Linked DNA regions of Pontimicrobium sp. SW4. The main gene of each other region encodes a partner of the protein of the gene in region 2 in a complex. Links are inferred from orthologs where the notes say so. Each region holds a gene or a part of one and is shown on either strand. Other genes may lie near its edges.

Region 1 (16,365 bases), 1.1 Mb from region 2 along the record:
TTTCTGGTCATACACACGGAGGACAAATTACTTTTTTAGGAGTTGTCCCATTCAAACCACAAGGAAGTGGAGAATACTTAAAAGGCTGGTATAAAGAATCTGAACCGAAAATGTATATATCAAAAGGTATTGGAACAAGTATTCTACCTATCAGATTTGGAGCAAGAGCAGAAATGGTCGAAATGGAAATATAAAACCGAAATCAACTCATAATCCTAACCATCAACTCTTTTAGTAAATCACCTTGTGGTACCGCATTAGCACCAACACCCTTACTTTTAACATCAAATTCACGCAAGGTGGCTATTACTTTACTAACCTGCTTCATTGGATAGTTACGAGCTGCATTGGTATACTCATTAACAAAATAAGGATTTACGCGAAGCTTAGACGCGATATTTCTAGGCGATTTATCATTCAAACCGTGTAAATGCAGTAACTGAGCGAAAAAACTAAATAACAATGATACAGTCACTACCATTGGATTATCCTTTGGGTTATCGGCAAAATAGTTGATGATTTTGTGCACCTTAACAACGTCCCTCTCACCTACTGCCTTACGTAACTCAAAATTATTATAGTCTTTAGAAATGCCTATATTCTCCTCAATAAGCTCTGGCGAAATTTGAGTGTCTTTTGGTATTACAAGCTGCAGCTTTTCCAACTCATTATTTATCTTACTTAAATCGGTTCCTAAAAATTCCACCAACATCTGTGCAGCTTTTGGGGAAATGCTATAACCTTTAGATGACAATACACGACGTATCCAATCGGCTACCTGGTTTTCGTATAATTTCTTGCTTTCATAAACAACACCAACTTTGTTAATAGCCTTATATAAAGCCTTGCGTTTGTCAATTTTTTTATACTTATAATTTACCACTAAAACTGTTGTTGGTTGTGGGTTTTCGGCATAAGAAGCTAGTTTCTCAATACTACGTGATAGGTCTTGCGCCTCTTTTACAATCACTACTTGACGCTCAGCCATCATTGGATACCGTTTGGCGTTTCCTACAATATCATCAATCGTTACATCACGACCATACAACACCATTTGGTTAAATCCTTTCTCCTCTTCAGCAAGTACATTATCTTCAATAAAATCAGAAATCTTATCAATATAATAAGCCTCCTCTCCCATTAGGAAATAAATAGGCCTTAAATTGCCATTTTTAATATCGTTTACTAGCTGTTTAACTTCGTCCAAAGCAATTAATATGATGAATTTAGTCAGTTCGAGTTGCGTCCCAGAATCTCGAGAATTTCTCGATAAAATTTTCTTTGAAAATCACTCGAAGTGACATTATAATTATAAATTTGTGTTGTGCAAAAATTAGATTTTCCCACATATACCTTCCGATTCAAAAATAGCGAAAATAAACCTTATATTTTTGATGAGATCCGCAAAAAATTTGTGGTTTTACAGCCTGAAGAATGGGTTCGACAACATTGTGTGCAGTTTCTTATTAATGAAAAGAAGTATCCAAAGTCTTTAATTAATGTCGAGAAAGAGTTAAAAATAAATAATCTTAAAAAACGATACGACATCGTTATTTTTAATAGCGATGGTTCTATACACTTAATTGTAGAATGTAAAGCACCTAAAATTACCATTAATCAAAGTGCTTTCGACCAAATTGCACGATACAATTTGGCACTAAATGCCACATATTTAATGGTTACAAACGGATTAAATCATTATTATTGTAGTATCGATTTTGATGAAGAACGCTATCAATTTTTAAAGGATATTCCTGAATACCAACTGTGAAAATAGCAATAGTCATATTAAACTGGAACGGAAAGGCATTGTTAGAACAATTTTTGCCTTCGGTAATATCATTTTCCTCTGAAGCAGATATTTATGTAGCAGATAATGCTTCTAGTGATGATTCGGCTTCGTTTCTTAAAACTCATTTTCCTCAAATAAAAATAATTCAAAATAGCACTAATGGTGGCTATGCTAAAGGTTATAATGATGCGTTAAGACATGTTAAGGCAGATGTGTTCTGTTTGTTGAACAGTGATGTTGAAGTAACTAAAAACTGGTTGTTACCAATTCAAAAAACGTTTATTAATGAGCCAAATACTGCCATTATCCAACCAAAAATTCTAGACCAAAAAAACAAAGATTATTTTGAATATGCAGGAGCAGCTGGTGGATTTGTAGATAAATTTGGTTATCCGTATTGTCGTGGACGAATTTTTAACACTATAGAGAAAGATCAAGGTCAATATAATGATACTATAAATATCTTTTGGGCTTCAGGTGCTTGCTTATTTGTAAGAAGTAACGTTTACAAAACATTAGGAGGCTTTGATGAAACCTTTTTTGCTCACATGGAAGAAATTGATTTCTGTTGGCAAACTAAAAACTTAGGATATAACATCAAATATGTTGGTAACTCAATTATCTACCATGTTGGAGGAGCTACACTTAGCAACACAAGTCCTAAAAAAACTTACTTAAATTTTAGAAATAGTTTATTTACGCTTGTAAAAAATGCCTCAGGCAGTGTTTTTTACTTAGTTCTTATTAGGCTTATTTTAGATGGTATAGCTGGTGTTAAATTTTTATTCGAATTAAAACCCAAACACACCCTCGCAATTTTTAAAGCACACTTTTCATTTTATAATCATTTAAGCATCCTAAAAACCCAAAGGAAATCTCAAAAAAAAATGCAGAAATACTATACTCAAAAGAGTATCGTTTGGTCATATTTTATTAGTAAAAAGCGATATTTTAAAAGTTTATAACTTCGTTAGCAAAAGTTTTGTTAATACCACATTTATTTGTTCTTTTTTACATAATTTTGTGATATTCGTCGAATATAAATTAATTAACAACACATCATGAAGAAAATTTTATTGTTAAGTCTTACTGCTATGCTTGTTTTAAGCTCATGCGTATCTAAAAAAGAATATGCTGCATTGGAGGCAAAACAACAAGAAACGCAAGACCTATTAAACACTGCAACCGTTAAATTAAATGCATGTCTATCTGATGCTGCTGCTGCTAATGCACGAGCAGATGCTTTAAAAGATCAGCTTGCGGACATGAGAAAAAATAACGAAAGCCTAATACAAAGTAATAAAGACTTAACGATGCTTACTGCAAAAGGAGCAGATAATGTTGAAAGAACTTTAGAAAGCATTAAAGAGAAAGATCTTAAAATTACTCGTTTACAGGATGCGTTAAACAAAAAAGATAGTGTTACGCTAGCTTTAGTAACAAGTTTAAAACGTGAAGTTGGAATAAACGATCCAGATATTGAAATAAATGTTGAAAAAGGAGTGGTATTTATTTCTATTTCAGATAAGTTATTATTTAAAAGTGGAAGCTATGTAGTAACCTCAAACGCAAAAGACGTTTTAGCTAAAGTTGCTAAAGTAGTTAATGGTAAGCCAGATTTTGAATGTATGGTTGAAGGACATACTGATAGTCAATCTTACAAAAGTAATGGTATACTATTAGACAACTGGGATTTAAGTGTTAAGCGTTCTACATCTATTATTAGAGTATTAGAAGATTTAGGTGTTAACTCTACTCGATTAATAGCAGCTGGTAGAAGTTACCATGTGCCTTTAGTTGATAATGATACTGCTGAAAATAGAGCAAAAAATAGACGTACTCGTATTGTTGTAATGCCAAAAATTGATCAGTTTTACGACATGATAGAAAAAGAAATGAAAACTCTTTCTGGAAGCTAATCATTTCTATATATATATAAATATAAAAGCTCAACTTAATAGTTGAGCTTTTTTTATTTGCAAAAAATGCCTGTTAACTCATACTAGTCCTTAGGTAATGTATGAGCAACAGGCTAAAAAATCATGAATAGATTTAAAACAGAGATTAATAGCAAGTTGTAAGATGCATCTATATCTCTATTTGTAACAACAAGAATTAACTATCACGATTTAATAAATATTACTTATTAGTAACTCATATAAATATTTAGCATCAGCGTAAATAATAATAGCATAATAAAAAGTATAAATATTATATAATTAAAAAGCTTATTCTTCTTCATATTTTATAAATAAAATCTGGTCTTTTTCCTTTTCATAAGCTTCAAAAGCTAGCTTACGTTTTTTATACACTTTAAAAATTATTAGTTCTATCTCTTTATGATTAATTTTTCCAGTAAATACCATCCTAACCATACTCTCACTATAAAAGGTTCCTCTTGAGGATACAATATTGTTGTTTTTTAATTCTTCAAGAACCTCGGGAATCCAATCCTTTTTTAAATGCTCTTGCAGCTTTTCCTTTTGAGATTTGGTAATCATAGATGCATTATTTACTTATTGATATTTTTATGATATATTTGTGATATATTAATGATGAATAGTTGAAAATAAAATTACTAAAATATTAGATAATATACTAACATTTTAGTAATTATTTTCTTATTTATTAGTACAGTTAAGTCTGAACCTGCTTAAAACATGGAGTTACCAGAAATTAATAAGCGAATAAAAAAATTAGTAGAGAAGTATGCTGATGATAATTCGTCTAAATTTTGTAGGATGGTCGATATAAAGCCTTCTTATAAATTAACTCGACTATTTTCCATAGAAAATCGTAATGGCAAATATCCAGAGCCTAGTTTAGATATTATTAGGCAAATAGTTAGCAAACTAGATATAGATATTAATTATTTAGTTTTTGGAGAATCAAAATTCACTGAAAATGTTGTAAACGAGGAGCGTAAGAAGTACTTAACTAGTGATGATAAGTTAAATATTATAATAAATCAAAATGTTGAAATTCTAGATAAACTCAACAATAAATAAGTTTTAAATTAAAGGATATCTAAGCTTCCTTTACCTTCTCTAATTACTTCTGGTTCACCAAATGAAAAATCAATTATTGTAGATGGTTCATTATCTCCATAACCACCATCAATAACCAAATCCACTAGGTTATCCCATTTTTCAAAAATCAATTCAGGATCGGTAGTATACTCCAAAATTTCATCTTCATCATAAATAGATGTAGAAATAATTGGATTACCTAATTGCTTAACAATTTCCAATGCTATGTTATTATTTGGAATTCTAATACCTACCGTTTTCTTCTTTTTAAATGCATTTGGTAAACTTTTTGCTCCAGGTAGTACAAATGTGTAAGGTCCAGGTAGCGCACGCTTTAAGACTTTAAAAGTAGTTGTATCTATTTGCTTTACATAATCACTTAAGTTACTTAAATCATGACACACAAACGAAAAGTTAGCCTTTTCTAATTTAACTCCTTTAATTCTAGCAACACGCTCCAATGCTTTATTGTTAGTAATATCGCAGCCCAAACCATACACGGTATCCGTAGGGTAAATGATTAATCCTCCTTTTTTTAAAACAGCAACCACTTTTGCTATTTCTTTTGGATTAGGATTATCTTCATAAATTTTTACAAAATCTGCCATATTCATTATCTTGCTAAAAGTGTTATACAAATAAACTAATTATTTAAATATGAATACTCCAAAATCTACATTGTTGAGTGTTATTTGCACATTTATACTATTTGCATGCTCATTAAACGATGATAATACTATTCCAAATACCAACACTTTAGATCCTACAAGATACTATCAAGAACTCGATGTCGCTTATGGAAATGATGCCAAACAAACATTTGATATATACTTACCTGCAGATAGAGAGAATAGTACAAAAGTAATGATTCTTGTGCATGGTGGTGGATGGTCTGGTGGTGACAAAAGTGACATGAATTTATTTAAAAATTATGTAAGACAGGAACATCCAAATTTAGCAGTGGTAAATATGAATTATAGGTTAGCAGATGATGACAACAATCCATATCCAATGCAAATAAACGATATAACATCTGTGATTAATCATTTAAAAGAAAACAAAGATAATTATACAATAGATGATGATTTTGGATTTATTGGTGTAAGTGCTGGTGGACATTTATCATTATTATGGAGTTATGCATTTGATACTGATAATGATGTAAAAATGGTTTGTAGCGTTGTTGGCCCAACAAATTTTACAGATCCTGCATATTTAAACAATGCCAATGCAACATTACAAGAATTAATTGATTTATTTGGAATTGATCCAACTACCGAATTTTTAGAAGAAGTAAGTCCGTTGCATCAAGTAACAGCTTCCGCACCTCCAACCATATTATTTTATGGTGGACAAGACCCTCTTGTACCTATTACTCAAGGAACTGCTTTAAGAGATGAGCTAACTACACTTGGCGTAACTCACGAATTTACTTTATATCCAGATGCTGGACATGGTTGGGTTGGCACTGATTTATTAGACACAGTGCTAAAGTTAAAGGCTTTTACGCAAACGCATTTGGAATAAAATAATGCGTTGACTTAAAGGCAAACAAACATAAATAAGTTTAAAAAAACATGTATTTTCTGACTTTGCTTTAATTAGTCTAAATCCATAAACGTTGGCAAAATCACATTATTAATTATAGCAAAAGGTAATTTCTCCTCTTGCGAATTGTATGCTTCTCCATTAAATATTGCAACAATGCTTTCTGATGGAAAAATCATAATATACTGTCCTCCATTTCCTGTAGCAACTATAGAAGTTATAGTTTTTTCGTTTACTCTAAAGGGAATATTCCACCATAAAAACCCATAATCAATGTCAGTGATTTTTGTTTTTGGGGTTGTGGATTCTTCAATCCAACATTCAGAAACTACCTGCTGTTTATTCCATATGCCTTTGTTTAGCATTAGTTGACCTATTTTAGCCATATCTCGTGTGGTCATATACAATCGTTTTCCTGATGGAATAACATTTTTATTGCTTGTATGATCCCAACCAACATTGTCAATACCTAATGAGTTGAATAAATAGTGTTCAGCAAATTTATCGATTGTTATTCCTGATGCTTGAGTAATTATTTCGGCAATTAGTACAGCTCCCATTGAACAATAATTGGAAACCAACCCTGGTTCATTTACCATTGGTAAATCTAATGTATATTGAATCCAATCCTTTTTCCTATAAACTTTATCTTCTTGCCCTTCAGATTTTTGATCCCAATCGTTGCAATCTAGTCCAGATGACATAGTTAAAAGATGTCTAATCGTGATTTTTTCTTTTCTTTTATCCAAGTTTTTGCTAAATATAGGGTTTTTAAGGTATTTTGTAATTGGGTCGTCAACACTGCCTATAAAACCTTTATCTATGGCAATTCCAATTAAAACAGAACGTATACTTTTTGTGGTAGAACGAAGATCGTGCTGTTTATCAACAGCATGTTCATTAAAATATTCCTCAAGAATGATTTGCCCATTTTTTACCACTAAAATACTTTTGAGCTTATGCTTAGCTTCTTTAAGTTGATTGAACAATTGATATATTTTTGTCGAATCAAAGTGTTCTGAACGCAGATTTACTGTTTTCCATCCATCGTTAAGATCCTTAGGCTGAGTATAAGAATAGCTTTGTTGTCCATGACTCACTATTACCATAAAGAATATAAAAACTAAGGATGTAATTGTGATCTTCATTTTTAGTAAGCAATAATGGTATTCAAAGTGTTTTGTTACAAATTCAAAAATAATGGCGATTGCGTTTCTATCCAATAATATCTAATTTAGCAAAGCGAAGTAGTAATTTTTTTATCCCTCCATTTTGGAAGTTTATTTCTGCTTTCATATCCGAACCTACACCTTCTATTTTAAGGACTTCACCTTTTCCAAATCGTAAATGTTTTACTATATTCCCTACTACTAATTTGCTGTCAAACAAATTAGTGTTTTCATTAGAGCTCGTTATTTTTTTAAAGTTCTTAGGTGTATTTATTTTAATCCCCTCAGGTTTTGGTTTTATATTACTTTTTCTTTTAGGCTCATACTTTTTTGGTGGCTTAAACCTAATTTTATTAGGCTCAACATCTCCAAATATATCTGCTGACAACATTGGGTTGATGCGTCGTTCTTCAATAGGAATAATAATATCTAAAAATTCATCTTCAATTTCTTCAATAAATCTACTAGGCTCTGAGTCAATTAATTTTCCCCAACGGTAACGTGACAATGCATAGGTTAAATAGGCTTGTTTTTCGGCTCTAGTTAAAGCCACATAAAACAAACGTCGCTCCTCTTCTAATTCGCTACGTGTATTCATGCTCATAGCACTTGGAAACAAATCTTCCTCTAAACCAACAATAAACACATGATTAAATTCCAATCCCTTTGCCAAATGAATAGTCATTAAAGCTACGTGATTTGGATCTCCTTTGTCACCATCTAAATCTGTTGCTAATGCCACATCTTCCAAAAATTCTGCTAAAGAATCTCCAGCATCAGCTAGCTCCATTTGCCCTTCAACAAAATCTTTGATACCATTTAAAAGCTCTTGTACATTTTCCAATCGCGTAATGCCCTCGGGAGTACCGTCTTTGTTAAATTCTCGTATTAATCCGCTTGTTTTAGTTACGTGTTCAGCTAAATCAAAAGCATTTGCCGTTTGATTCATTACTTGAAAACTTTCAATAAGCGTCACAAAATCTTTTAGTTTATTTTTTGTTCCGCTATTAATACTAATATCTATCGTATCAAGATTCTTTAAAACTTCAAAAATGGTTTTCTTATAATTATTTGCAGCAACAACTAGTCTATCAATAGTAGTTTGCCCAATACCACGTGCTGGGAAATTAATAACACGTTTTAGTGCTTCTTCATCTGCAGGATTTAAAACCAAACGCAAATATGCAGTAACGTCTTTAATTTCTTTACGCTGGTAAAATGATAAGCCTCCATAAATACGATAAGGGATGTCTCGTTTTCGCAAAGCATCTTCAATAGCACGTGATTGTGCATTTGTTCGATAAAGCACTGCAAAATCGTTATTATGCAATTGGTTATTCATTTTTTCTTCCCAAATGGTACTTGCTACATAACGGCCTTCATCTCCATCGGTTAACGAACGATGTACTTTAACTTTATTACCTTCTTCATTAGAAGTCCAAACTACCTTATCTAACTTGGTTTTATTATGTTCAATCACTGAGTTTGCTGCGCCTACAATGTTTTTGGTCGAGCGATAGTTTTGCTCTAGGCGGTAGAGTTTCACATCATCATAATCCTTTTGAAAATTCAAAATATTATTAATATTAGCGCCACGAAACGCATAAATACTTTGGGCGTCATCACCAACCACACATATATTTTGAAAACGATCTGCCAAAGCACGAACTATTAAATATTGCGAGTGGTTTGTATCTTGGTACTCATCGACAAGAATATAACGGAACTTATCTTGATACTGTGCTAAAACATTAGGAAAGCGGGTTAGCAACTCGTTAGTTCTTAGCAACAAATCATCAAAATCCATGGCGCCAGCTTTAAAACAACGGTCAACATATTCTGCATAAATCTCTCCCATTTTTGGACGTCTTGTCGCAGCATCAGCTTCCATGAGCTCTGGGTTTTTAAAATATGCTTTAACCGTTATTAAGCTGTTTTTATAAGAAGATATCCTGCTATAAACCTGCTTGGTTTTATAGATATCTTTCTCTAAGCCCATTTCTTTAATTATTGAGCCCAACAATTTTTGAGAATCTTGTGTATCGTATATAGTGAAATTACTAGGAAACCCTAAATGATGCCCTTCAAAACGTAAAATTTTAGCAAAAACAGAGTGAAACGTTCCCATCCATAGGTTTTTAGCTTCACCATCACCAACTATCTCAGCGATTCTGCCTTTCATTTCTTTAGCTGCCTTATTGGTAAAAGTCAACGCCAAAATATTAAACGCATCAACACCTTGACTCATTAGATAAGCAATCCGGTAAGTAAGTACTCTTGTTTTTCCAGAACCAGCTCCAGCAATCACAATCATAGGACCATCCTTTTGTAAAGTTGGTGCTAATTGCGCTTCATTTAATTGACTTAAATACGTCTCCAAATTTGTTTTTTTTAAAGCGTGAATTTAGCCAATGTTACTTTGATTTCTTAATGATTTTACCAATAATTATAAACAATTACATTTGTGCCAACTAGGTTTCTTAAAAATTTAAATATCTTTAACGCTCTTAACTAATTAATATGAAAAAATTCCTATTTACTCTTTACCTATTTACCTTAACTTGCTTTTCTTTATTATCTCAAAACGAACGTTTAGAAGGAAAAATTATTAAAAATTTTGGTGAGACTTTTACTATAGAAACTCTTGATATTAAGACAGACATTTCTAAAGAGTTTAAAGTGATTTTTGATGTATCTCAATCATCGACAGATAGAAGTATTATAAATAAAAATATTGTTACGGCAGCTCGTTTTTTAAATATGCATGCTAATGAAGGTATGAAAAAAGAACAGCTAAAAGTTGCTATGACAATTCATGGTGGTGCATGGCAAGATGTATTAAATAATAAAGCCTATAAAGAGAAGTATGGCGTTGACAACCCGAATTTGGAATTAATAAATGAGCTTACTAAAGCTGGAGCAGATATTATTATTTGTGGGCAAACTGCTTCTTTTAGAGGCATCACAAAAGATAATGCTAATCCAAATGTAAAGTTTGCTTTATCAGCTATGACGGCCTTAATACAGTATCAAAACAATGGTTATACGTTTATAAAATTTTAAATTATTATGGAGTTTTTGTCGCAAATATCTTGGTGGATGTGGATACTTATACTATTAATATTAGTAGCAATACGCGATATTTTCTTTCAAAAGAAACATACCATTAGTCACAACTACCCTATCATTGGTCATTTACGCTATTTGTTTGAGAAAATCGGCCCTGAAATTCGTCAATATTTTGTAGCAAATAATAGAGAAGAGCTTCCTTTTAATCGTATAGAACGTAGTTGGATTTACGCATCTGCAAAGAAAGAAAATAACTATGAAGGTTTTGGAACCGACCGTGATATTTATGCGCATCAGCATATTTTTATTAATAATGCAATGATGCCTTATAGATTATCTGATAATCACCCAAATTCAATTAATCCAAGTTTTTTGCCTTGTGCAAAAATTATGGGCTATTACAATAAACGTAAAAAACCCTATCGTCCAGCTTCTATAATCAATGTTTCAGCCATGAGTTTTGGTTCGCTTTCTGCAAAAGCTGTAGAATCATTAAATAAAGGTATAAAAATTGCAGGTGCTTATCATAATACTGGAGAAGGAGGTTTATCCCCATATCATAGCAATGGTGGTGATGTAATTTTCCATTTCGGAACTGGTTATTTTGGTGTTCGAGATAGTAATGGTAATTTTTCGATGGAAAAGTTAAAACAATTAGTACATAATAACCCATTTATAAAAGCTATTGAAATAAAACTATCTCAAGGCGCAAAACCAGGAAAAGGTGGTGTGCTTCCTGGAGCAAAAATTACTCAAGAAATTGCCAATATACGTGGTGTTGAAGTTGGTAAAGATGTACTATCCCCTCCAAATCACTCAGCATTTTCTAATGTCAAGGAATTATTAGACTTTGTTGAAGATATAGCTAAAAACACTGGACTTCCAGTTGGTATAAAAGCTGCTATTGGTAAACTTAACGAATGGGAAGAACTTGCCGATATTATGCTAAAAACTGGCAAAGGCCCAGATTTTATCACTGTTGATGGCGGCGAAGGTGGTACTGGTGCTGCGCCTCCAAGTTTTGCAGACCATGTCTCACTTCCTTGGGTATATGGCTTTAGCGATTTGTACAAAGTATTCAAAAAGCGAGAACTCACCGAACGTATTGTATTTATTGGAAGCGGTAAATTAGGTTTTCCTGCAAAAGCCGCCATGGCTTTTGCCATGGGAGTTGACTGTATTAATGTTGCACGTGAAGCTATGATGAGTATTGGCTGTATTCAAGCACAAGTTTGTCATACTAATAAATGTCCAAGTGGTGTTGCTACACAAAATAAATGGTTGCAAAATGGCATTAACATTCCATTAAAGTCCTTACGACTTGCTCAATATTTTAAAACTTTTAGAAAGGAATTGGTAGAAATCACACATGCAGCTGGTTATGAACACCCTTGCCAATTTACAATGAAAGATATTGATGTAAATGTTGACGATCATAATTTATCAGAAGAATTAAACAAAACATATAACTACGAAAAAACATCTGTCCCCTATACAAATATGCAAGAATTAAAAGATTGCATATATTTGGGAGGAAAAAACTAGTATTAAGTACAGTTTACCAAAATTACAATAACTATAAATAAATTAACGCCTCAACAAATAAACAATAACACATGGAAGTTGAAAAAATTTTTGAAGTATTTCTATACGCAGTTCCAGCATTAATAACTGGAATGATTGCCTACTATTTTTTTAAGGAGCACACAAAAAACGAAGATGGTCGCAGACGTTTTTTACTCCATAAAGACATTCAAGTAAACACCTTACCTATTCGACTTCAAGCTTATGAGCGTATGGCACTATTCTTAGAAAGAATAGCACCTGCTAAATTACTAATAAGAGTGAGTCCAACAAGCTCAGATAAAAACACTTACGAATCATTACTTGTAGCAACTATTAAACAAGAATTTGAACATAATTTATCACAGCAAATCTACGTAACTGATGATTGTTGGAACATCATTGTAGCTGCAAAAAATGCCACCATACAACTTATTAGAAAAGCTGGTTTATTAGAAAAAACCGGAACTGCCGACAAACTTAGAGAGGTTATTCTAACCGAAATGATGGAAAAAAGAGCGCCAAGCGATGCAGCCTTAGCATTCATTAAAAAAGAAGTAGGAGAACTATGGTAATTAAATCACTTTAGCTCATTAGACAAAGGATCTTGATCTTTCTTTTTAGCATACTCATACCCTTGCTTCCACCAGTTCACCATTAGTCGTTTACTAAATATTAGTGAGTTTTCCGTCAAGCTAGTAGGCGTATAGTACAAATTTAAGTTTACATTCTTATTTTTTGCCGCCAACTTACCTATTGTGATATCGTTTTTCTCCACCTGATCAAGTAAGTGACCAAACAATCCAAGCATTAATGAAAATGGGTTTTTCCCAAGTACTTTCTTTTTTTCCATGCTCTCCGCCTCTAAAACAATAGCATCAACCTCTGTTGCGCCTCGTAAAATAGCCTCACGTATAGGAATTACACAACCCAAACCTCCATCTGCATATTCAAAACCATCTACAGTTGCCAACGACATAAATGGAATGTAATTACAAGAAATCCAAATCCAATCGCAAAACTCTTCATATGTACAATCATTAATAGACTTATACTCCACTCTATTTTTGGACAGGTTTGATACTGTTACTACTACATCTTCCTTGGTAGCTATAATCGTTTCAAACTCATCCTTAGTAAAATTTCGCCTTATATTTTTCTTTAAATGCTTGCTCTCTCCAAACGTACGCTTCTTACGAATGAATTGCCATAAGGAATTAACAAAATCGATTGATACATATTCTCTATCTCCTTTCTTTCTCTGTATAAAAGGACTTACACTAAAAATATCTCGCTGAGTCACATTGGTAAATAAATCGTAAACTTTATCTATTTTATTTAATGATAAATGCGGAATAAGCAAACTACCTGTTGAAGTCCCTAAAAACATATCATATTCTTTACCAAGGTCTTGCATTAAATATTGAGCAACTCCTCCTGCAAAGGCGCCCTTACTTCCTCCTCCTGATATAACTAATGCTTTCATAATTATTTGTATCCTACAAAGTTAAGACCAAATTACTAATTGACCTTGCTATTACTAACAAAAGAATTATTTTAGTTGAATGAATACAAACATCCAAACACCAATAGATTATTTAAAAGGCGTTGGTCCTAATCGTGCAGATTTACTGCGTAAGGAGCTTGGTATTCATACATATCAAGATTTAGTTAACCTATTTCCAAACAGATATATTGATAGAACACAGTATTACAAAATCAATCAGCTACAACAAAACTCAGCCGAAGTTCAAATAATAGGTCAAATTACAAGTCTTAAAGAAATAGCACAAAAACGCGGAAAACGCCTCGTAGGAAACTTTACAGACGATACAGGCAGCATGGAATTGGTTTGGTTTAGAGGTCACAAATGGATTCGAGAGAGCATTAAACTAAACACGACATATGTGGTTTTTGGGAAGATTAACTGGTTTAATGGAAAATTCAGCATGCCTCATCCTGAAATGGAACTTTTAGAAGATCATGAAAAAAACTTAAGCTCAGCAATGCAAGCTGTATACCCTTCTACTGAAAAATTATCCAATAAGGGAATTACCAATCGCGTAATTATAAAAATAATGCAGCAATTGTTTTTGGAGACCAAAGGAAAATTCACAGAAACATTATCAGAAAACTTAATTAAAGAACAAAAATTATTATCAAAATCGAAAGCGCTTTTTAATGTGCACTTTCCAGAATCTCAAAAGCTATTAGCACATGCACAATTTCGATTAAAATTTGAAGAATTGTTTTACATTCAATTACAATTAATTTTAAAAAACCTCATCCATAAATCAAAAATAAAAGGGTTTCCATTTACAAAAGTCGGTGACTATTTTAACACTTTTTTTAAAGAGCATTTACCCTTCAAATTAACCAACGCTCAAAAGCGAGTTATTAAAGAAATTCGGCAAGATTTAGGAAGCAACGCACAAATGAACCGGTTACTACAAGGTGATGTGGGTTCTGGAAAAACAATAGTAGCACTAATGTCAATGTTCATAGCTATTGACAACGGTTTTCAAGCATGTTTAATGGCTCCTACTGAAATTTTGTCAGTACAACACTATAACAGTTTAAATTCATATTGTAAAAATCTGAATATCAGAATAAAACTATTAACTGGTTCAACTAAAACTTTAGAAAGAAAAAAAATCCATGAATCTTTAAAAAATGGCGATTTAAACATCTTAATTGGCACTCATGCGCTCCTTGAAGATAAGGTGGAATTCAAGAATTTAGGCCTCGCAATTATTGATGAACAACATCGTTTTGGAGTAGCACAAAGAAGTAAACTTTGGAAGAAAGGCCCTCCTCTTTCCTCCCAGAGGGAGGACGCAAAAACTGTACTCGATAGATATAAAACTGCACGACCATCAACTTATAAACTGATGAAAGATTTACAACAGGAAAACAAAAAAAACAGTACTGAAGCTGAAGGTATTTTATGGGAGTGTTTGAGGGCAAAAAAAATCGATTATAAATTTAGACGACAACATATTATTGATGAGTTTATTGTTGATTTTGTTAATATCGAAAAAAAATTAGTGGTTGAAATAGATGGTGGTTACCATAACGCTCAACAACAAAAACAGATAGATGAAATAAGGACACTCATTTTAAAAGAGCTGGGTTTTAATGTTATCTGTTTTACCAATGAGCAGGTTATTGGAGATACAGAAAATGTACTTATAAAAATTGAGAATCAATTAAAAAGCCTCCCCTCTAGGGAGGTTGGTGAGGCTTCCCTTCCTCCACACATCTTAGTAATGACTGCTACACCAATTCCGAGAACCTTAGCAATGTCTGTTTATGGCGACTTAGACATATCCGTAATTGACGAATTACCACCAGGCAGAAAAGACATAAAAACTGTCCATAGATTTGATAAAAATCGCTTACAAGTTTTTGGATTTATTCGAGATGAAATAAAAAAAGGGAGGCAAGTATATATTGTCTATCCATTAATTCAAGAAAGTTCTGCTATGGATTATAAAGATTTAATGGATGGCTACGAAAGTATATCGAGAGATTTCCCTTTACCTGAATATCAAATTTCAATTGTTCATGGAAAAATGAAAGCTGCCGATAAGGATTACGAAATGCAACGTTTTGCAAAAGGCGAAACACAAATTATGGTTGCTACCACAGTTATTGAAGTTGGGGTAAATGTACCTAACGCATCGGTTATGGTTATTGAAAGTGCCGAACGCTTTGGTTTATCGCAATTACATCAATTACGTGGTCGCGTTGGTCGTGGTGCCGAACAAAGCTATTGCATATTAATGACTGGCTATAAATTGAGTAACGACAGTCGAACACGACTAGAAACCATGGTAAGAACCAACGATGGTTTTGAAATTGCCGAAGTCGATTTAAAACTTCGTGGCCCTGGGGATCTTATGGGAACACAACAAAGCGGTGTATTGAACCTTAAAATAGCCGATATTATAAAAGATAAAAATATTTTACAACAAGCACGTTTTTATGCAAAGCGTATTTTAAGTAGTGATCCAACATTATCAAATCCAGAAAATAAGGAGATATTACACACATACAAACAGCTAAGTAAATTCAAGAATATTTGGAACTATATTAGTTAACATCACTTACCAATAAACCTACAATAACCTAATTTAAGGTATTTTAAGTATCTTTAAAAAAAATAAAAGTCATGTTTAGCCACAAATCAATT
Region 2 (16,342 bases):
GTTAGCATTTTTCCTTATTTTTAAGAGTTAACAATTAGTGTAATTATGAGTAGTAGTTTTTTTAGTTTGATTAAAAAAAATTTGCAAACGTTTTTTTATTTAAAAGCCAGCGTTTTCTTTCTTGCATTTTTTTTCTTTGGAAATAGTGTTGGAGCAAACAATTTGTTTCAAGAGAGTAAAAATGATTTAAGTTCTGTGCCAATTAAAACTGTTAATAAATATGATTTAATTGCTCAGATTAGAGAGCAAATTATAGGTAGTGTTACTGATGCAAAAACCAACAAAGCCATAGCATATTGTAATATTGGAGTGGAAGGTTTCCAAATAGGAACTTCAAGTAACGAACTGGGAGAATTTGTTTTAGAGGTAGATTCGTTACCTGTTACCATCGTTTTTTCTCATTTAAACTATGAAGAGAAAGTAGTGGAAGTCACAAACACAAGTAATCTAACCATTCAATTAACACCTTTGGTAAATAGCTTGAATGAAGTTGTTCTTTCAGCAAATAGAAAAAGTAATTACCCTTATGAATTAGCTTTAGAAGCATTTTCGAAGACGAGAAAATTAACAGATAAAAGCAATTATGGTCAAGCGTTTTATAGACAAAAATCAAAAAACGGTGACGAATACACAGAGTTTTCAGAGATTATTTATGATACAGAATATACTGTTGATGGTATAAACGATTGGGAAATTTTAGAAGGTAGATATGCCTTAAAACGAGAAAAAATTAATAATAGCAATTTTACGCTTCTCTCTCGTATTCTAAAGGCGATACAGCCAGATACTGATGATATCATTTTTCCATTAAGTTATGAAGTTAAAGAGTATTATGATGTAAAAATTGTGGATATGTTATCCTCCGGAGATGAAGATATAGCCGTGTTGGAATTTAAGCCCTTGCCAGAAGTGAAAACACCAGCTTTTGAAGGGGAAGCTTACATAAATACCAAGACATATGAAGTATTAAAAATTAGTGGTACTGTAATGAATGATCGGTTAGATTTTATAAAATTCAGAGAAAAAAGAACTTATACAAAAAACTACACATTATCTTACGAAATGGCTTTTAAAAAGAGCTCAAAAGATGATTTGTTAATTGATTATATAAAAGTAGATCACTCTTTTGATTATTATAAGGGGGATAGCCTTGTAACTCATGTTTCGTCAACTTCAAATTTGACGTATTTTGAACACTATGATACTGATAGCCCAAGACGGTTTAGAAAAAGTTTCAAGGATTCAAAAAGTGATTGGGAAACACTAAATAAAATAGGTTATAATGAGAAGTTTTGGAAAGATAACCCAATAGTAAAGCGAACTCCAGTTGAAGATGAGGTTATTGCCTCTTTTGAAAAAGATAATGCGTTTGAATCTATATTTCTTAATACTAAAGAGCAAATTGCATTTATGCAAAGTAATTTGGTAGGTGATGTATTTATTGAGAGTTTGGATTCTCAACTTAGAAATTATAATAATAATAATCCAGTAGAGAAGGTATTTCTTCATACAGATAAAGACGTCTATTTTCCAGGAGAAATGATTTGGTACAATGCTTATGCTGTATTAGGTGCGTATCATCATTTTTCAACTGGAAGTATGCAAATACAAGTAGATTTAATAGATGAACACAATGTCATTGTTGAATCAAAAAATCATAAGTTAATTGAAGGTCAAGGAGAAGGAAATATTATTATCCCTGTTGAGTTGCCTGAAGGAACTTACCAATTAAGAGCTTATACCAATTGGATGCGAAATTTTGATAATGCGTTCTTTTTTACAAAAACAATTCAACTTTTAAATGCCAAAAAAACTACTAGAAGACCATTAAATACTGATGATAAAATTGATTTGCAATTTTTCCCAGAAGGTGGCCAAGCAGTGAATGGGTTAAATGGAAAAATATCATTTAAGGCAATAGGCAGTGATGGGTATTCAAGGGAAGTTAAAGGCATTATAAAAAATTCTAAAGGAGAAACCGTTGTACCTATAAATACTTTATATCAAGGAATGGGATTTTTTACTTTAAATCCTCAGCCTAATGAAACCTATACGGCCATATTAGATAATGGTTCTATATATAAACTTCCAGAAGCACAAAATGAAGGATATTCAATGTTAATTGATAACCTAGATACCAATAATATTAAGGTAAAAGTTCAAGCAAGTAATACACTTAGATCAAAGCCATTCTACATTATTGGAACTATAAATAATGAGAAGTATTATCAAGGCAAATTTGTTTTTAATGCTCAGTCTTTACTTGATTTTGAAATTCCAAAAAACAAGCTTCCAAGTGGTGTGATGACCCTTACACTTTTTGATGAACAAATGCGACCATGGTCTGAGCGTCCAGTTTTTGTTAATAATAAGGAAGAACTAATAATAGAAACAAAACTAGAAAATTCTAGCTTTGAAAAAAGAGAGAAAATTGAATTAAAAGTAAATGTGAAAGATGTTTACGGTACACCATTATCTACAAATTTTTCAATTGCTATTACTGATGTAGACAAAGTATATAAAAACAAATTTGACACAAATATTTTAACATACTTTTTATTAGAATCTAATTTGAAAGGACATATTGAAAACCCAGGGTATTTTTTTAGTGATAGTAAGAGATCTACGAGAGCTAAGCTCGATTTAGTTATGTCAACTCATGGATGGCGCAAATTTAACTGGCACGAAATGGATAATATAACTTTTAGCTCACCTAAAGAGTTTCTATTCAAGAAGGGTTATTCAGTTTCAGGCAATGCTACCAATATGGAGGATGTTCCTTTGATGAATAGAGAGTTGAAAATGATTGCCAAATCTAAATCTAGTCAGTTAATGGATTTATATGTTACAAAAACAGATGAAGAAGGTAATTTTAAAATCCAAAATGTTACTAATGCTGGAGATGTTGAATTGACGTTTAACGCTTACCAATCTGACGGTGACCCTATACAAACTAAAGTTGTCTTAATAGATAATAATGATAATCATAATTTACCAAAACCAAACTTTAAGAGTAAATATAAAGATATGCAAGGTGATGTTTTAGATAACTACAACAAAAAAGCGTCTACTTTTTTTATGTATGAAGATGTTGAGAAACTAGATGAAGTATTAGTTACTGCTAAAAAAAAATCAGTTAGCGAGCTTACTAAATATTCAGAGTCATTATATGGGGTGAAACCAGATCATACAATAATAAATGAAGATAAAACGGCTGGTAATATACTATATCACTTAGGTAATATTCCGGGGGTTTCTGTCGATTTATCTTTCAACTGGGTTAATTTTAGAGGGAATCAATATGGACCATTGTGGATTGTAGATGGTATGAGGTTAGATGGTGAGATAGACCCTAGATTTGGTCGGCTAGAAAGAGACGAAGTAGAAGACTCTAAAACGAAAAGACTTTATTATGACAAACCCAAGACTAATAATGTGCCACTAATGGTTCAAAACCTTGATTTTTCAAATGTAGAAAGAATTGAAATTTTAAAACGTGGCTCTCAAACAGCTATTTATGGACCAGTTGGAAGATATGGTGTTATTATTGTGTATACAAAAACCGGAAGACCTAAGGTTGATAAAGTATTTTCGTCTAAACATACTATTCAAGGGTATTCTAAACTTAAAGAATTTTATTCGCCTAAATACAATGTAGAATTAGAATCGCATAAAAATCCAGATAATAGAACAACACTTTATTGGAATCCTTCAGTAAAAACAGATAAAAATGGTAATGTTACTATTATTTTCTATAATTCAGATAGTGCTAAAGCTATTGAAGTAGATATTCAAGTATTGTCACAATATGGAATTCCAGGAGTTTATTTAAATACGTTTAAAAAACAATAGTGTTAGATTTTAATCTAACGCTATTGAAACAAATTGGCAATTTGTTTATTTTTTGATTGTTGATTTTTTTTCACTCAAATCAACCGTAATTTGATTCGCTAATAAATCATCAAATGTTTCACGTTTTCTTATTAAATGTGCTTTATTATTGTACCATAAAACTTCAGCTGGTCTAAACCTAGAGTTATAATTACTAGCCATAGTAAAACAATAGGCACCAGCATTTTTAAAAGCTAAAATATCGCCTTCGTTAATTTCGTTTATACGTCTGTTATTTGCAAATGTATCTGTCTCACATATATAACCAACAACAGAGTAAAAACGTTCTCTACCTTGTGGATTAGAAATATTAGTTATTTCATGTTGAGAACCATATAGCATTGGTCTAATTAAATGATTAAATCCAGAATCTACTTGTGCAAAAACAGTAGAGGTTGTTTGTTTAACGACATTCACTTTTGCTAAAAAGAAACCTGCTTCACTTACTAAGAATTTTCCAGGCTCAAAAGCAAGTGTTAATTCTTTACCATAGCTTTTACAAAACTCATTAAAACGAGAGGTTAATTTTTTTCCAAACTCTTCAATATTTGTTTCTATGTCACCTTTTTTATAAGGGACTTTAAATCCAGAGCCAAAATCAATAAATTCAAGACTTTTAAAATTTTTCGCAGTTTCAAACAGTATTTCACTTGCATATAAAAACACATCAATATCTAAAATGTCACTTCCAGTATGCATATGAATACCATTAATATGCATTTTGGTATTTTCTACAATTCTTATAATATGCGGAATTTGATGAATAGAAATTCCAAATTTAGAGTCAATATGTCCAACAGAAATGTTTGTGTTTCCACCAGCCATCACATGCGGATTAATTCTAATGCACACTGGAATATCTGGATGTTTACTTCCAAATTGTTCTAGTATTGAGAGATTGTCAATATTAATTTGTACACCTAGTTTAGCAACTTCTTCAATTTCTTCTAATGAAACACCATTTGGTGTAAAAATGATGTTTTGCGCTTTGAAACCAGCAACCAACCCTAATTGTACTTCTTGTATAGATACAGTATCTAAACCAGAGCCTAAGTTTTTTAGAAATTTTAAAACCGAAATATTGGATAATGCTTTAGCAGCATAATTAATCTTCAAATTTTTAACATTACTAAACGCTGAGATTAATCGTTTATATTGCGATTCTATTTTATGTGCATCATACACGTAAATGGGACTTCCAAACTCCTTAGCTATGTTAAGTAGTTGCTCTTTTTTCATGGTATTGTGTTTATTTATGCTTCAAATATATTTTATTACTTTCTAATTATTACTAGAACAATTAAAAAATAGTAACAATTAAACTATTTGTTAATTATATAACAATTCTAAAAATGAGTTATTAATAAAGTTGCCATTACTAATTAAAATATTAGTCTAATTAATAGCTATTATTTACATTTGCGCATCTTAAATCATTAAGCAAGTTATGAATTTACACGAATATCAAGGAAAAGAATTATTAAGCAGTTTTGGAGTACGTATTCAACGTGGTATTGTTGCACAAAATGCTGATGAAGCAGTTTTAGCAGCTAAGAAATTAACCGAAGATACTGGAACTGGATGGCATGTTATAAAGGCACAAGTTCACGCAGGTGGTCGTGGAAAAGGTGGAGGTGTGAAATTAGCCAAAAATCTTGATGAAGTTAAAGCAATAGCTAGTCAAATTATAGGAATGGATTTGATAACACCGCAAACTTCTGCTGAAGGAAAGCGTGTTCATCAGGTTTTAGTAGCTGAAGATGTTTACTATCCTGGAGATTCTGAGCCAGAAGAGTATTATATGTCTGTACTTTTAAATAGAGGTACAGGGCGTAATATGATTATGTATTCTACTGAAGGAGGTATGGATATTGAAACGGTTGCTGAAGAAACACCACATTTAATTTTTACTGAAGAAATTGATCCTGCTACTGGTATTTTACCATTTCAAGCACGTAAAGTAGCTTTTAATTTAGGCTTATCTGGAGCAGCATTTAAAGACATGACAAAATTTGTGACGTCTTTATATAAAGCGTATGTAGAATCTGATTCTTCATTATTTGAAATCAATCCAGTTCTAAAAACAAGTGATGACAAAATTATGGCAGTTGATGCTAAAGTATCTTTAGATGATAATGCATTATTTAGACATAAAGACTTGGCTGAATTGCGTGACTTACGTGAAGAAAATCCAATTGAAGTTGAAGCTGGAGCTTTAGGCTTAAATTATGTTGATTTAGATGGAAATGTTGGTTGTATGGTAAATGGTGCAGGTTTAGCAATGGCAACAATGGATTTAATTAAACAAGCAGGTGGTGAGCCAGCTAATTTCTTAGATGTTGGTGGTACTGCTGACGCTGCTAGAGTAGAGGCTGCGTTTAGAATAATATTAAAAGACCCAGCAGTAAAAGCAATACTCATTAATATTTTTGGTGGAATTGTGCGTTGTGATCGTGTTGCTCAAGGTGTTATTGATGCTTATACAAACATGGGTAATATAGAGGTGCCAATTATTGTAAGGCTTCAAGGTACTAATGCTGATATTGCGAAAGAACTTATTGATAGTTCTGGTTTAGATGTGCAAAGTGCTGTTGAATTTCAAGAAGCTGCCGATAAAGTTCAAGCGGTTTTAGCTTAGTTAACATATACATATATATTTATTAAGAGTAGTGTAATACACTACTCTTTTTTGTTGCATAATTTTGTTTTGTATTAAAACGCAATATGTTAATTAAGTATTAATTATCGTTAAACATAAGTTAATTAGTAAATAACTCTGTAACAATTGTGTTTAAAGTATAGTCTATAAGACATCAATCAATTTTATTTAATCAATTTAAAACGAACAATTATGAAACAATTAAAAGCATTACTGTTAGCCGTAACGATAACGTTTAGCAGTGTACTTATGGCAAGTACTAGTCCAGAAAAACCTTCGGTTGAAACTTCAAAAATTACATTGAAAATTGAGAGATTTCTCAAAAATCCAAGTTTTGATGTAGATCATGAGATGACAGCAAACGTTACGCTTACAATAAATAAAAACAACGAACTAGTTGTTTTATCTGTAGATTCTAACGATGAGAAAATGAAAAATTACATTAAGAGTAGATTAAATTATAGAAAAGTATCTGGGTCTTATGAAACTTTAAAAGATAAATTTATTGTACCAGTTAGGTTAACTGCAGAAGAATAAGAAGCTTCATTGATTAGTCTTGAAAACTCCTAAGTGTTGCTTAGGAGTTTTTTTACGTTTAATACTGTTTAGAAAGATTAGTATTATGGTTAAAAAATGAAAAGCAAAACGAACAATAGATTAATTTAGTATATTAATTAATTTATTTTAATTTATTGTAAATCAATAAGATACAATTAAAATATATTCTAAGTCATAAAAAAGACGATGAAAAGACGTCTTTTTTTCGATGAGATACATTATATCTACGATTATAAAAGGGTAATTATACCTAATTTTATATAATCAATAATTAATTCTCACTCAGCCATGATAAATCGTGTTGAAAAGTTAAGTTTGCTCTCAGAAATGATTGCATTCGCAAGAATTGATAATAGCTTAAAAGAAATAGAATATAATTTTTTACTGGGAGTTGCTAAACAATTAGAGATTACCCAAGAAGATTTTGATTACCTATTAGATAACCCTGTCACACATATTCATTTAAAGTCTCATAGTGAACGCATTGTTCAGTTTCATAGATTGGTATTGTTAATGAATTTAGATGCTGAAGTTGCAGAGAAAGATCTCATAAGACTTCACAATTTTGGGTTAAGAATGGGATTAGGTCATGAAGCCATTAATAGGGTTTTAGATTTAATGGAAAGTTTTCCGCATAAAATTATTCCTCCAGATTTTTTAATAGACATTTTTAAAACACAGTATAATTAAACAATACTTTATAGAAAAACTATACTTTTAATTGATTCAGCTTGGTTTGATAAGCCTTAATTTCATCCCTCACTTTTGCAGCAAGCATAAAGTCTAATTCTTTTGCTGCCTGCTCCATAAGTTTGCGTTTTTCACGAATCTTTTTTTCTAGTTCAGGTTTTGTTAAGTATTCACTTTCGGGTTCTGCTGCTTTTTGGGCTTCCAGTTCATAGTAGTAAGAACTCACAGAGTTTTTAGTTAATACATTATTTAAGCTTTTGTTTAAAGCTTTTGGTGTGATATCATTTGCAGTATTGTAGGCAATTTGTTTTTCTCTACGATAATTTGTCTCGTCCATAGTTTTCTGCATACTTTTGGTGACTTTATCAGCATACATAATAGCTCTTCCATTAAGGTGTCTTGCAGCTCTACCAACTGTTTGAGTTAAGGATCTTGCCGAACGTAAGAATCCCTCTTTATCGGCATCTAAGATAGCAACTAAAGAAACTTCAGGTAAATCTAGTCCTTCACGTAATAAATTAACTCCAACAAGTACATCAAATAACCCTTTACGTAAATCTTGCATAATCTCAACACGTTCTAAAGTGTCTACATCACTATGTATATAACGTACTCGAATTTGTATTCTAGCTAAATATTTAGTTAATTCTTCGGCCATTCGTTTGGTAAGTGTTGTGACTAAAGTACGCTCATCTTTTTCAACACGTTGCTGTATCTCTTCTATTAAATCATCAATCTGATTTAAGCTTGGTCTCACTTCTATAATTGGATCTAATAAACCAGTTGGTCGTATGACCTGCTCAACATATATGCCATCTGTTTTTTGCAATTCATAATCCGCAGGCGTAGCACTCACGTAAATTACTTGATTTTGTAGCGCTTCAAATTCTTCAAACTTTAAAGGCCGATTATCCATAGCTGCTGGTAACCTAAAACCATATTCTACTAAGTTCTCTTTTCGGCTTCTGTCTCCTCCATACATAGCATGAACTTGTGAAATAGTTACGTGACTTTCATCAATAACCATTAAAAAATCATCAGGAAAATAATCCAATAAACAGAAAGGTCTTGAACCTGCTTGTCTACCATCTAAATAGCGTGAGTAATTTTCGATACCAGAACAATAACCCAACTCACGAATCATTTCTAGGTCAAATTCGGTTCGTTCTTTTAAACGTTTGGCTTCTAGATGCTTTCCAATCTCTTTAAAGTAGTCGTGTTGTTTTACTAAATCGTCTTGAATATCTTTTATCGCGTTTTGCAATACATCAGGTGAGGTTACAAACATATTTGCTGGATAGATAGTAAGTCTATCGTATTTTTCTATGATTTCGTTTGTTTGGATATTAAAAGCTTCAATATCTTCTATCTCATCTCCAAAAAAGTGAATTCGAAAAGCATCATCAGCATAACTCGGAAAAATATCTACAGTATCTCCTTTAATTCTAAAATTCCCATGGTTAAAATCTGCCTCAGTTCTAGAATATAAACTTTGAACTAATTGATGTAGTAATTTGGTTCGCGAAATAACCTGATCACGTTCTATCGTAATTACATTTTTTTGAAACTCTACAGGATTCCCAATACCATACAAACAAGATACAGATGCAACAACTAACACATCTCGTCTTCCTGAAAGCAATGAAGAGGTAGTACTTAAACGCATTTTTTCTATTTCTTCATTAATAGAAAGATCCTTTTCTATGTATACACCTGAGACAGGAATGTAGGCTTCAGGTTGATAATAATCGTAATACGACACAAAATATTCTACAGCATTATCTGGGAAGAATTGTTTGAATTCAGAATATAATTGAGCAGCTAAGGTTTTATTATGAGCTAGTACAAGCGTTGGGCGTTGAACTTTTTCTATTACATTAGCAACTGTAAACGTTTTACCAGAACCAGTTACACCAAGTAATGTTTGGTACTTTTCATTAGAATTAATACCGTTAGAAAGTTGTTCTATAGCCTGAGGCTGATCACCAGTTGGACTAAATTCTGATTCAATTTTAAAGTGCATTCAGCAAAATTACGCAATAAATATTATCGACGTAAAGCAAAATGTCCTTTTACTTGAAATTCGGCACCATTTTGTTTGACATTAGCCACAAACCAATAATCGCTTGCAGGCATATTTAAACCATTATAAGTGCCATCCCAACCTTCGGTTTCGGAGGTTAAAAACGTCATTTGCTTACCATACCTATCAAAAATGCTAATGGTAGTTCCTGATAGGTGTTCTATACCAGAAATATGCCATGTATCAAAATAGCCATCACCATTAGGCGTCATAAATTTTGGCGTATCAATTACTACTACTTCTCTTGAAATGGAAGCACAACCATTTAAATCGATAATTGTAACAGTATGGCTGCCAAGCGATACGTTTTCAAATACATTAGACTCTTGTGGTTCCCCACCGTCTAATACATACATATAATTTCCAATACCACTAATGGTTATGGTTATATTATTTGGATCACTAAAATCTACAGTTTCAGTCACTTCAATGGTTGCTTGTTCAGATTCTATAACGTCAAATATTGTAGATGTTGTACAGCCATTTGGTGTTGTTACGGTTACCCAATATTGACCAATTTGATGAATATCAATTTCTGAGGTAGTTTCTCCAGTTGACCATAAATACGTGTCTCCTGCTACAAGCTCTCCAGCCATAACTGTTAATGGGAAATTATCTAAACAAATGGTTTGCTGAGGAATATTGACTACAGGCTTTCTTTGAACATTTGTAAAAAATGAGGCTGTGTCAAAACAACCTGTTGTATTGTTTTCTAATCGAATAAATATTTCTTGACCATCAACTGCTTCATAGTTAAGATTTGAAATTGCGTATTCTCCATTTTGAGCATTATTACTAGTTTCATGATATGTTACAGTAAAATTTACTGGGTTTTGCACTCCTAAAACGGATGATGTTTGTTGTGATAAATCAAAAAATAGTGTAAAATCGTAATCATCATCACAAGACTCTAAATTAGGAGGAGTATTTGCTATTGGATTTTGATATACTACCAACTCGAAAGATGATATGGCAACACAGGTAGTAATAGTGTTTTCAGCTCTTACATAAAGTGTTTCATTTGAAGATGTATAATTATATGTGCTTCCAATATCATTTTGATTATTTTGAGCATCAGCTAGACTAAAATGATACGTTATTAGCGTATTACTTGTATTAGAAAATAGGATTTGTGTGGCTTCATTTAAATCATAAATATCTGTGTCATTATCGCAAATATCAATGGTAGGTATTGTGTTAATATTTGGAGGTAAGTTAACTTCCAGCTCTAAAGGAATAGAAACGTAACAACCAGATAGTGTGTTTTCAACTTTTACGAATACTGTTTGAGGATTTGCTATGTTGTTATAAGTTTCAGGATTAGAAATCGTGTTTGTATTCGATTCTAAGGTTTCTAATGATTCAAAATAAGTAATGATAATTCCATTATTTCTAAGGTCTAAAATTTCAAATTCAGCCACAGTAAGGTCAAATGTAGAAATACCATCATAATCTGTGTCACAATTGCTAAGAGCTGATGGTAGATTAACTGTTGGTACTTGAATTACGTTTAATCCAAATTCTGCAATAGCATGGCAATATGTACCATTTTCTATTCTTGCATAAATTTGTTGCGGATTAGAAACATTTGTATAATTATCACCAATGTCATTTTGCATATTTTCAGCATCAGTAAGTGATGTATAATAAGTAATGCTTAAAGTTTCAGGGCTCCCTTGAGATATTTCTAATGTTTTTTCATTTAGATCAAAGACTTCTAAGCCATCGTTAGTAATATCATCACACACAATAAAGTTTGTTGGAGGATTAAATAATGGTACCGAACCAACTTCAATTATAAATGACGATGTTCCATAGCAACTTTGGTCTGTAATATTTTCAACTCTTATATAAATAGTTTGTGGACTTGAAGTGTTAGTGTAGTTAGAGTTTTTGTCAATACTATTTGTTCTGTTAATGGCATCAAGCTCTGTTTCGAAATACAACACTTGTTTACCAGTTTGACCATTTAGGATTTCTGAGTCTTTAGTGTTGAAAAGAAAATCTGTTGTTTGATTGCCATCCGTTTCACAATTTTCAAAGGTTGAAATTATTGGAAACACAGGAAGTGTATTTACAGTTACAGGAATTTCGGCAATAGCGTAACATCCAGTGATAGTACTCTCAACTCTTGTATAAATAGTTTGATTTGTTGCACTAAATGCAGAAGATGCTATAATTGCATTAGTATTATTATGTAAATCGTTTAAAGTCGTGTGGAAACTTATTGCTAAATCTGTTGTACTTGATACTATACTAGGGATTAAGGCATCTAAATCGATAACTGAAAAAGCGTCTTGATCATCATCGCAAATAATTATTTTTATTGGACTGTTAACAGTTGGTGCAGGAATAACGTTAATATCAAAAGGTATGGTACTAAAGCATCCAGTTAAGTTATCGCTTACTCTTGCATAAAACGTTTGTGGAGTTGATGTATTTGTATAAAATTGCGGTAATACATTGGTATTATTATTGGCATCAGTTTGAGAGGTAAAGTATCTAACGGAAACACCAAAAAGTCCATTATTAACTAAGCTATCGAAAGAATTTAAATCAAGTAATATAAATCCATCATCATCAGTATCACAATAGTCAATGGTTGCTACAGGAGCTAAAGTTATTGGAGGGTTTACTACTAAATTTATTTGTGACTGATAATCGCAATTATCATTTTCAATTTTAATGAAAATGATTTGTGGGCTTGCATTAACTATATAAGGGACATTTTGATCAATAGGATTAATGTTATTGTCCATATCGTTTTCAGTCTCATAAAATGTAATGTTTGTATTTGCAAGATTATTTATAATAGTTGAAGCTATATCTAATAAATCGAACGATTCTATACCATCACCACTACTATCATCACAAGTTTCGAAATCCTGTATTGCAGTTCCTGTATTTAATAGATTTGTATGAATAATAATAGGCACAATTGTAAAGCAGCCAGTTGTATCATCTTCAATTCTAATATAAATATTTTGAGTATTAGCAGTTATATTCTCATAGTTTGAAGCGTCAGCTATTGGGTTGGTATTATTTGTAGCATCAGCATTTGATGTATGAAAAGTTACTGTTACACCTGTAAGGCCTTGTAATAAATCTGGAATTATTTGTGTTAGGTCGAAAAAAGCAAATCCGTCATTATCATTATCACAAGCGTTTAGAGGAGGTAAATTTGGATTTACAACAGGTCTGTCTAAGACAACAATATCAATGGTTGTTGTGTTAACGCATCCTGTATTTGTATTTATTACTCTCACAAAAAGTTGTTCGGATTGTAATGTATTTACATAAGGTGATGGAATAGCGTTAATGCCATTGTCTGCATCTACTTGAGATAAATGATAAGTCACCCTCAAATCTGGATTTCCTTGGGTAATTTCATTATCGGCTTGTGTTAAATCTATTTGTGTTGAACCATCAGCTACAGTATCATCACATAATACAATTGGTGTTGGATTAACGATATTTGGTAATGAATTTACTATTAAATTAAAATTGGTATATGCCATACAACCAGTATTTATATCTTCAATTCTTACAAAAATTGGTTGCGGATTTGTAGTGTTTTGTATAGGAGTTGTAATAGGGTTTAAATTATTTTGTGCATCTACATTGCTTAAATGGTAGGATATATTATAGGTTCCTGGCGTTACTGCATTAGTAATTTCATTATCTTTTATTGTAAGATCAAAAAATTCAATGCCATCTTCACTAGCATCATCACACAATTCGTAATCAGTTATAGGGTTGACTGTTTGTTCAGAATTTAAAACTATTTCTACAGTATCTTCAATAACACAGTTAGTTGAATTTAGTGGGATTGTAATTTCAACTGTATAATCTCCAGAACTATTTACATTAAGTGTTGTATTAGTTTCCGTTGGTAATAATATGCCATTTTTATACCACACATAAGTCGCTAAAGGATTTAGTATGTCTCCATTTATGGTATAACTTTGAGCGCATGTGTTAATGTCTGGACTTAAATCTACTGTTGGATTAAAACTATTTCCTTGAATGAATACTGCTGAATCGTAGTTTTCATCATTTTGATCTGCAATTACTAATTTAATCCTATAAAGTACATTTGGGTTTATGTTTGCTGTAGCTGTTAACACAGTAGTTCTACCATTATAGTTAGTGTCTCCCATGCTATAGCCATCAAAATATTGTTCATTTTCTGAAGGGCAAAAACCAACTATTTCATCATGCACAGTATTGGTATTTACAGGCGTATTTGTTCCTGGGATTAATGCAATATTTGTGTATGGATTGGCTGTACCAGCCTCTTTAATTAAAAAAGCAAATCCATCAGAATATTCACAAGGGAAGTTTCCAAAATACTCTTCGGATGCTAATATGTAATTGAATTGAATTAAATTAGAGATAGATACAAAGTCAAATTCTATAGATGTAGCGTTATGTGTATCTGTGATGCCTAGAGCATTTTCTAAATCAGGATCTGTTCCCCAAGTTAACTCACCTTCATTAAGAATATTAGTATTTACTGTATTTCCTGCCGAATTTGCATTTCCTGTGGATAGCATTATGCCATTTTCAAATGGGAAGTTTGTATTGGCACGTTCAAAATATCCAAAACTTGAAAACCCATTAACAGTTCCATTTACCGAAGATGAAATATTGGTTATTTCTACACAACCTTCAGCTAGATTATTCTCGATTAATGTTTGTACTGATTGAGAATTATCAATCGAAATTCTTTGCGAGTATACCGAAGTGCACAATAGTACACATAAGAGGGAAAATAAGTAGGTTATTCTCATTTCTAATGTTATATCATAGCTTAAAAAGATTTGGGCTTTTAAAGCTATTGATTACGATTTGGATTTATATGGTGAAAATATGTAAAAAATAGACGAAACACCAAAAATAATCGATGAAATGCATTTGGGTAGTTGAAAAATATTACAAAAATGAAGCTTCAAATACAAGCTGAAAGCTACTTATGGTTAGCGTTTTAAAGTAAAGTGACTTTTAAAAATGCGCCCATCTTGAAGTTTTACATGAAACCAATAATCACTAGTAGGTAAATCTTGGCCATTATAAGTACCGTCCCAACCTTTTCCTTGAGGGCTCAGTTCTTTTAATAATTTACCATAACGGTCAAAAATATAAATTATACTTTCGGCTTGGGATGGATCAGTAATTCCATAAATTTGCCAAGTGTCGTTGTAGCCATCATCATTAGGTGTAAAGAATTTTGGAAATCCAATAACAGAAACCATATCGTCAATAATTCCGCAATTATTTTTATCTCTAATGTAGACAGTATGAAATCCTGGAGCTACATTTTCAAAAAGGTTACTGTCTTGGTAAGGACCGTACATATTATCAATTGCAAATTCATAATCACCTTCACCAGAAACTAAAACTGTTATTGTATTATTTGATCTAGCATCTGCAATTTCAATATTTTCGATGGTTGCAATATTTGAAGGTAATACATTTATGGTTCTAACTTTATCGCAATTATTAGAATTTGTTACAGTAACGGTGTAAGTGCCAGGAGTATTTACTGAAATTTCCTGTGTTGTTTCACCTGTTGACCATAAATATGTGAAATCACTTGGTAAGTTATTAATTAAACCAGCATCTAAAGTTATGAGCTGCGGATAAAAATTTAAACAATAAATATCTTCGTATTGATCCTCAATATTTGGTAGTTCTAAAATCACTAATTCAATTTCAGAAATTCCAAAACAAGCATTATCGTTTTCAATTCTTGCATAAATGGTTTGATTATAAGGAGCTGTATTTGTAAAGTTGTCTCCTAATTCACTTCGTTCTAAAAGAGAATCTTCATAGGATATATAATATTTTACTGTTAGCGTAGTTGGTAAACCATTTAGAATCGCATTGTTAGCTTGGGTTAAATCGAAATTATAAAACCCATCTTCATTGCCATCATTGTCACATTGAGTAAGCTTAGCATTATTAGCATCTGTAGCTGTAACATCTAAATAGAGTTCAGCTATATCATTACAACCAGTAAGATTATTGAAAACTTTTGCATATATCGTTTGCGGATTTGTTGTGTTATTGAATGATGTACCATCTATTTCGTTAACCTCATTTTCAGCATCTAATAATGATAAATAGAATTTAGTTGACCTGTTAGCAAAGCCTCCAGTTAAATCATCATTTGCTTCTGTAAGATTAAACAGAGTAAATCCATCTGGGTTGCCATCTTCATCACATTGATATAAGCTAGCATGGAACGCTTCAGGGTTTGGTGAATATGTTACTATAGCTTCACCTTCTATAGCGCAATCACCATTATTAGGCTCAATATAGAGCTGATAATATCCACCTTGGGTTATGTTTAAGTCAAAATCTGCTTCAGACAAAACTATGCCATCACGAGTCCAAGTATAAGTTGCACCAAGAATGTCATCAGCTACAAGTGTATAATCTTCTCCTTCACATAAATT

The links.
Region 1: the proteins of uvrB (region 2) and ABGB03_RS08765 are in contact, whole or in part, in a crystal structure (PDB 7EGT), measured with the Thermus thermophilus proteins. The link is inferred for Pontimicrobium sp. SW4 from one-to-one orthologs. Residues at the interface, in WP_096411307.1 of Thermus thermophilus: Glu23, Leu25, Arg26, Asp27, Gly28, Glu29, Arg30, Phe31, Arg55, Glu326, Asp327, Phe328, Glu379, Ser382, Gln383, His398, Gly400, Arg401; in WP_096412145.1 of Thermus thermophilus: His654, Arg656, Phe657, Gln666, Asp668, Glu669, Lys680, Arg681, Leu682, Ser683, Lys685, Tyr686, Ala687.

What each region holds. Positions count from the first base shown.
Region 1 is NZ_CP157199.1:1,863,602-1,879,966, forward strand. Bases 7,252-10,254 are described here. They hold ABGB03_RS08765 (UvrD-helicase domain-containing protein), read right to left. Parts: upstream 9,919-10,254; coding sequence 7,585-9,918; downstream 7,252-7,584. Other genes in these bases: ABGB03_RS08760 (serine hydrolase), read right to left, coding at 7,252-7,517; ABGB03_RS08770 (DsrE family protein), read left to right, coding at 10,059-10,254. In the rest of the region: ABGB03_RS08715 (metallophosphoesterase), read left to right, coding at 1-194; holA (DNA polymerase III subunit delta), read right to left, coding at 203-1,207; ABGB03_RS08725 (type I restriction enzyme HsdR N-terminal domain-containing protein), read left to right, coding at 1,325-1,771; ABGB03_RS08730 (glycosyltransferase family 2 protein), read left to right, coding at 1,768-2,757; ABGB03_RS08735 (OmpA family protein), read left to right, coding at 2,854-3,711; ABGB03_RS08740 (hypothetical protein), read right to left, coding at 4,021-4,293; ABGB03_RS08745 (hypothetical protein), read left to right, coding at 4,453-4,800; ABGB03_RS08750 (L-threonylcarbamoyladenylate synthase), read right to left, coding at 4,809-5,429; ABGB03_RS08755 (alpha/beta hydrolase), read left to right, coding at 5,479-6,348; more of ABGB03_RS08760, read right to left, coding at 6,423-7,251; more of ABGB03_RS08770, read left to right, coding at 10,255-10,601; ABGB03_RS08775 (FMN-binding glutamate synthase family protein), read left to right, coding at 10,608-12,152; ABGB03_RS08780 (hypothetical protein), read left to right, coding at 12,224-12,745; ABGB03_RS08785 (patatin-like phospholipase family protein), read right to left, coding at 12,751-13,656; ABGB03_RS08790 (DUF559 domain-containing protein), read left to right, coding at 13,736-16,273; ABGB03_RS08795 (serine hydrolase), read left to right, coding at 16,345-16,365. UniProt on the Escherichia coli protein: A helicase with DNA-dependent ATPase activity. Unwinds DNA duplexes with 3'-5' polarity. Translocates on single-stranded DNA with 3'-5' polarity. Initiates unwinding more efficiently from a nicked substrate than double-stranded DNA.
Region 2 is NZ_CP157199.1:725,440-741,781, forward strand. What follows is about bases 7,320-10,299. They hold uvrB (excinuclease ABC subunit UvrB), read right to left. Parts: upstream 9,822-10,299; coding sequence 7,818-9,821; downstream 7,320-7,817. Other genes in these bases: ABGB03_RS03435 (TerB family tellurite resistance protein), read left to right, coding at 7,397-7,798; ABGB03_RS03445 (choice-of-anchor L domain-containing protein), read right to left, coding at 9,845-10,299. Outside these bases: ABGB03_RS03415 (carboxypeptidase-like regulatory domain-containing protein), read left to right, coding at 82-3,852; lysA (diaminopimelate decarboxylase), read right to left, coding at 3,898-5,130; sucC (ADP-forming succinate--CoA ligase subunit beta), read left to right, coding at 5,339-6,529; ABGB03_RS03430 (hypothetical protein), read left to right, coding at 6,743-7,087; more of ABGB03_RS03445, read right to left, coding at 10,300-14,674; ABGB03_RS03450 (T9SS type B sorting domain-containing protein), read right to left, coding at 14,861-16,342. UniProt on the Escherichia coli protein: The UvrABC repair system catalyzes the recognition and processing of DNA lesions. A damage recognition complex composed of 2 UvrA and 2 UvrB subunits scans DNA for abnormalities.